DNA from 2 places in the Paenibacillus sp. 2KB_22 genome. Region 2 is predicted to be linked to the other one. Evidence: predicted binding sites of a transcription regulator. Region 2 holds the regulator's gene; the other holds the start of a gene.
The links. The regulator CtsR, encoded in region 2, represses protease genes until heat stress. The targets are predictions, from matches to a motif close to ATGGTCAATAAAGGTCAAACA.
Positions count from the first base shown of each region.

Region 1 (3,429 bases), on a different contig from region 2:
GGTTACGGTTAGCCAATACTTTAACTTCTTTGCCGTTCACTTTGAAGAAGCCATCGTGTACTTCAACATCGCCATCGAAGCGACCTTGAGTTGTATCATATTTGAGCAAATGAGCCAACATTTTAGCGTCAGTCAAGTCGTTGATTGCTACTACTTCAATGCCCTCTACATTTTGAATACGGCGGAATGCCAAGCGTCCAATACGTCCAAAACCGTTAATACCTACTTTAATCATGAGTAAGTTCCTCCCAAGTTTTGATTAATTTTTTTTATGAAACTTATATATTCAAGACAGACGGTGAAGTCCGTCAAGACAACAATAGTTGTGTTGCAAAGTAAAACTTTATTCCATTTCAGCAACGATGACTTCGGCAGCAGCCTCATCAATAATCAGAATATCTTCCTGACCAAATCGCAACACGGAATGTATAGCAGCAGCTTTGCTTTTGCCACCTGCGATTCCAATCACTACATCGGTTCGTTCAATATCCTGAAGTCGCATCCCCAGTGTAAGCATGGTATGTACCACCTTACCCTGATCGTTAAAGTAATAACCGAAAGATTCAGATACGGCTCCTTGCTCCTGAAGTTCATCTATGATCTCCGTCGCAAGTTTACGTCGTGTCGCCATCTCCACGGCATCACCAATGCCATGAATAACAATCCGCGATTTTCGAATCAGCTGCAGAATCTCCTGAACACTGGGGTCCTGGATTAATGATTCATAGGCATGATCACTAAGCAAATCCGGTACATGCAGGAGTTTATATTGCGCTCCTACCCGTTTTGCCATCGTGGATGCAATCGTATTTGCCTGAATTTCAAGGCTTTCTCCAAGTCCACCGCGTGCCGGTACGAACCAGACACCTTTGAGCGATGTTGGCGGAGTCAGTTGCTCTGCGACTTCGGCCGTTGTTGAGCCGCCAGTAACGGCGACAACGTCGTTGTCACTCATGATATTGCCGAGAGCCTTCGCTCCGGCTCTGCCCAGTTCCCTTTTGGCAAATGGAGAAACATCCGAATCGCCAGGAACCACAACTACCTTTTGCAGACCGTAGGCTTGCTTGATGCGCTCTTCCAGCTCGGATAATCCGAACAACTCTTTGGCTACGGGCTCTAACTGCTGCAGCAAATCATACCCTGCCTCGCTGATCTTCATTCCTGCACTGTCAATTTCAATAAGTCCCTGAGCCTTTAACAGATCGGTCTCAGCCCTCAGAACCCGCTCGGTCATCTGCATGGAATTAGCTAACGTTCTCCGTCCGATCACATCCGATAACATGATCTGTTGCAGAATCGTATACCTCTTTTTCAAGATATCCATGAGATCAGGCAGAAGCTGCTTTTGTACTTCTAAAATCGTTCGCATGCTTTCCACTCCCGCAAGTTCTCGTTCCAAGCTCTCTTTCGTGGCCCTAAAACGTCCCGGGTTAACTTTTTAAGTCCCACGTCTATTCTACCTAAAACTGACGTGACATGCAAGTGTTTCAACGTGTTATTTCGACACACATTCAGCGTTTGTACGCGCCTATTTTCACAATCCTAGACTTCCATGATCAAGGACTAGCTCGCGTATACCATATATAGAAGAAACAAATGAATTCCATCTACATATCGCTCAGAATCACATTTCATACGCATGTCCAAAACCTCTAATAGCATTTACTTAAATGCACTCTTTATCCACTCTTCTTCATCATGATCATTTTTAGGGTAATCCAAACCAATACACATCACGAACTGCTTGCAATTAAATATTTCATGAGCTATAATCATTATTGCTGTCACATAATGTGCGCCCGTGGTCCAATGGATATGACGTAGGCCTCCGAAGCCTGAGATCCAAGTTCGATTCTTGGCGGGCGCGCCACTTTTATTTAACAGCTCATAACCCTTTTAACCAATGAAACCGGAAAGGTTTCTTTTTTTTGCAAGTTAGTTTGACTTTCTTTGACTTTTTGTTTGGAATTGTTTATTATGTGGGTAATACGGTAACAGTTTAAATATAAACACCAATAACATTTACATTCCGAGGAGGTTTTTCACGTGAGTTTTATTCCAATGGTCGTTGAACAGAGCAACCGGGGTGAGCGCGCCTATGACATCTACTCCAGATTGCTGAAGGATCGTATTATTTTCCTTGGTAGCGATGTTAATGATGTAGTGGCTAATGCCATTATGGCACAGATGTTGTTCCTGGCTGCGGAAGATCCGGAGAAAGACATTCACTTATACATCAACAGCCCAGGCGGATCGATTACAGCCGGTATGGCCATTTACGATACAATGCAATTCATCAAACCGGATGTATCTACCATCTGTGTAGGTATGGCGGCTTCCATGGGTGCATTCTTGCTGAATGCTGGTGCAAAAGGGAAACGTTTTGCGTTGCCTAACAGTGAAATCATGATTCACCAACCGCTTGGTGGTGCTCAAGGTCAAGCTTCGGACATCGAAATTCGTGCTCGCCGCATCCTGAAAATGCGTGATACCTTGAACCGCATCATCTCTGAGCGTTCAGGTCAACCACTGGAGCGGATCGAGAAAGATACAGATCGTGACTACTTCATGAGTGCTGCTGAAGCTGCCGATTACGGTATCATTGATAAAGTTATTGAAAACGTAGGTTCCCAAGGCATCTAAGTGTGCTGTAGACCCCGGTCTACGCGTTAACATATCAATACCTAACGTAATCAGCAACACCTCATTGTGTTGTCTAACGAGAAGAAGCCCTCATCATAATTATGATGAGGGCTTCTTTTTCATTTTATAAGAAGGATAACCGAAAAGTGCACATTAATAGTTCGTTATTTGGTTCCAGTTACATTACTAAAAGGTTCTGTGCCTTTAGGGAGAAGCTCTTTATACGTAAATGGCATTTCAGGGAAGCCTTCTGCGTACGCCGTATATTCATACAACTGGAAGAACACAACTACACCCGTTGGTGTCACATAGAAATCCTGGTCTTTATTTAACCCTTTGTAACCTTCCAGGTATCCACCGTGGGCTTTCAGTTGCTCGCCCACTTTTTTACCCAACGTCTCGCGCATGGTTTTGTTATTTTGCAGCACATCATCTAACGTAAGTTCCTTGCCTGTGTCCAGTGCAAAGGTGTGGCCGGTACGAGTCGTCATGCCATGTGCTCCTGCATAGTCCTCATAACGTTGAGTGATCAAACCTAGTACCCCGTTCTCATTGTAGGTCACGACATACGAAGTTTCAAAAGCATATGGACGTTTTGCGGTTGCCCCGCCAAATTCAGTGGTTTGTTTTTTGAAAGCAGCAACAGCCGTGTCCACTTCATCTTTGAGCACTTTGTTGATGGCCGCTTCAGCTTCTTTGCTGGCAAGTCCACTTACCTGCGGATATTGAACATCTACTTCAGCATTTTTCACAGTGACATTAACTGTGGCCGACTTAACTTTCACG
Region 1 is NZ_JBFRHG010000008.1:37,459-40,887, reverse strand. Features, by position in the region: gene gap (type I glyceraldehyde-3-phosphate dehydrogenase) at 1-235, opposite strand, end outside; gene AB4111_RS27675 (sugar-binding transcriptional regulator) at 344-1,369, opposite strand; tRNA gene AB4111_RS27670 (tRNA-Arg) at 1,796-1,870, shown strand; gene clpP (ATP-dependent Clp endopeptidase proteolytic subunit ClpP) at 2,047-2,643, shown strand; gene AB4111_RS27660 (stalk domain-containing protein) at 2,808-3,429, opposite strand, start outside.
Region 1: a site for CtsR is predicted at 1,938-1,958, ahead of clpP (ATP-dependent Clp endopeptidase proteolytic subunit ClpP). Genes of this name have one in related genera too.

Region 2 (3,429 bases):
GGACCGCAGGGTCCTGGGAGAGTAGGACGCCGCCAAGCGAAGAACCACTGCCGATGTTATTCGGTGGTGGTTTTTATTTATTTATTTTAGGGGATGCGAAAGCATCTCTTATTTGACTTTGTAAGAATCCTCTGACACACTCTAAGGGGTACTTATATCACATATCAGGCCATGATTTGGATTGATAATAACTCTAATGAATGGGGTGTAGGACAACATGGAAATTCAAAAATTGACGGTAGATGATTTTGAACCGGCGATGGCACTCTCCGAATATGCTTTTCAAGCAGTAATGAGTGAAGAACAAAAAGAAAAACGGCGGAGTCAATTTTCGTCACAGGATATATGGGGTGTATATGAGGATGGGCAGCTAGGAGCCAAACTTCACATTATTCCTTTTCAAACCTATATTCATGGTAGATCGTTCGAGATGGGCGGTATTGCGGGTGTAGCCACCTGGCCAGAGTATAGACGCAAAGGCTGGGTAGCGGGTCTACTAAAGCATGCGTTGGAAGAAATGAATCGCAACAAACAAAGTATATCGTTCTTGCATCCATTCTCTTTTGGTTTCTATCGAAAGTATGGATGGGAGACGTATGTTGAATTTAAACGGTATAAAGTACCTACAGCTCATTTGCCTCTGAAAAAAGCGACACCTGGAACAATTCGGCGTGGGGATCCGGGCCTCAGCATATTAAAGGAAGTATACAGTGCTTATGCTGAACGCTATAACGGAACTCTGGTTCGGGATGATGCAAGGTGGGAGAATTCAGTTCTGGTTAATGGAAGCAGCCAGAAGGCTGTATATTACGATGAAGCTAATGCAGCACAAGGTTATCTTTTATATGAGGTTAAGGAAAATAAGTTTACCATTAAAGAGATCATCTATCTGAACGAAGAGGCTAGGCAAGGACTGTGGACCTTCATTGCTAACCATGATTCCATGATCCAGGAAGTTACGTTGCAGGCACCTGCCAGTGATACGCTTGCTTTCCAATTGGATAACCCGCGGATTCAGCAGGAGATCGTACCTTATTTTATGGCGCGTATCGTTAGTGTGGAGCAGTTTATATCCCAGTATCCATTTGCAAGCCAGGACTCACCGGTGCAGATTGTTCTACAGGTAGAGGATTCCCACGCTCCGTGGAATGAAGGAGTATGGCAATTAAACGTAGCAATGAATGGAACAGCGTCCATATGGAAAACTTCGGAGCCAGTTACTGATGATCAGACTATTAAGGTAGATATTCAAGCCCTTACTGCGGTGCTGATGGGATATCGCAGACCAACGGAAATGGCACGAATGGGAAGAATTCACGGACCGAACACAGCAATCAAGGCTTTGGAACAAGCGATTCCTGAACGGGAAACCTATTTACTCGATTTCTTTTGATGACTACTCCCACTGCTCGATTTATCTGGATTAGCTTATATAGAAATACGGCGTGATTGAAAGACAAATGGACTTCTCCAGCAATTTTGGAGAGGTTTTTTTGTGTCTGGGGAATATTTCGTGTAAAATCGTAAAAAATGAATAGTGACCCCACTTGGCAAACCCACAAAATATGCTATAATGTATATAAAGTCAAAGAAAGTCAAAGTCAACTAAAGGTTTAATACTTAAGTAGCTTTCTTTCTACAATCTGATGCATGATCGCCAATATACGGGATTCATTACATCGGAGGATCAAGGGAATATTAAAGGACCTTCGTGCTTCCTTCGCTCTCCTGTTGATACCTGTGGAAGCAAGATTCGCTGTTTTCCTTATTGGTTAAATGGGTAGAGAAGGTGTACTCTGTGGGGGCGTGTGGGTCCTTATTGACTTAACGTTTCAGACAGTGGAGGATGATTGGATGCGTAATATCTCTGATATTATCGAACGATATCTGAAGAGTATTTTGCATGAAAGTCCCGAAGGAATGGTTGAAATTCAGCGTAATGATCTGGCAGATCAATTCTCATGTGTACCTTCCCAGATCAATTATGTCATCAGCACACGTTTTACACTCGAGAAGGGATACCTGGTAGAGAGTAAACGCGGTGGTGGTGGTTATGTTCGCATACAGCGCATTGAATTACCAGCCCATTCAGCTCTGCATAATCATTTGCACCATAGTATTGGTGATGAGATCGGGCAGACAGCTGCCGAAGGTCTGATTTATCAATTGGAAGAAGCACGTTTCTTGAGCAAGCGTGAAGCTGGGTTGATGCGAGCTGCTGTATCTAGAGAGGTTATATTGGTCAAACTTCCTTACCGGGATCAAATTCGTGCCAGAATGTTAAAGGCGATGTTAATATCTTTGCTCGGTAAATGAAAACTATCGGGGTCAAAGGAGGTACATCATTATGCTGTGCCAAGAATGCAATAAACGTCCGGCGACACTACATTTTACGAAGATCGTAAATGGAGAGAAGACGGAATTCCATATTTGTGAGTCATGTGCCCGTGAAAAAGGGGAAATGATTCCTGGAACAGCAGGTGGGTTTTCCATTCACAACTTGTTGTCCGGGTTGCTTGATTTTGATCCAGCCGGCAAAAGTGGATCGGCAGGAACACCACCTGCAAAAGCACTTCAGTGTGAAGAGTGTGGTATGACGTACGCACAATTCAGCAAGATAGGCCGATTTGGCTGCAGTTCATGTTATAAATATTTTGACAGTCGTTTGGACCCTTTGTTCAAGCGGGTTCATGGTAGTACGTCCCATGTAGGTAAAGTACCTGCACGAGCTGGTGGTCGCATTAAGGTGAAACGGCAAATCGCTGATCTGAAGCGTGAGCTCCAGGAGAGCATCGCCCAAGAGGAATTTGAAGAGGCAGCTCAGATCCGTGACCAGATCAGAGGACTTGAAAAAGGAATAGCTCAGGAGTAAAGTTTGTCATGAGTAGGAGGGATGCGTAATGCCTAATCTGCGCTTTACAGAGAAGGCGCTCAGCGACTGGATGCGCAGTGATGCGGCTGATTCCGAAATCGTCATTAGCAGCCGTGTCCGGATTGCGCGCAACCTTCAGCATGTTCCGTTTCCGATGCTGGCTTCTAATGAGCAATCGGAAGAGGTGCTGAATAAGCTGAGCGAAGTACTTCAATACGATGACGTTCATGCCTTTGGGGATTTTCATACTTTGGATCTGATCGATATTGACGAACTCGACAAACGGGTGCTGGTGGAGAAACATCTCATCAGTCCAAGTCTTGCGAATGAATCCAGGAATGGTGCGGTTATTCTCAGTGAGGATGAGTCTGTCAGTATTATGATTAATGAAGAGGATCATCTTCGTATCCAGTGCCTCTATCCGGGGTTCCAGGTGAAAGAAGCCTGGGAGAAAGCTTCCGCAATAGATGATGCTTTTGAAGCGCACGTGGATTATGCTTTTGATGATCGCAGAGGATACTTAACCAGCTGTCCTACTAATGTAGGTACAGGTGTCA
Region 2 is NZ_JBFRHG010000012.1:123-3,551, forward strand. Features, by position in the region: rRNA gene rrf (5S ribosomal RNA) at 1-38, shown strand, start outside; gene AB4111_RS29945 (GNAT family N-acetyltransferase) at 218-1,393, shown strand; gene AB4111_RS29950 (CtsR family transcriptional regulator) at 1,855-2,316, shown strand; gene AB4111_RS29955 (UvrB/UvrC motif-containing protein) at 2,348-2,872, shown strand; gene AB4111_RS29960 (protein arginine kinase) at 2,901-3,429, shown strand, end outside.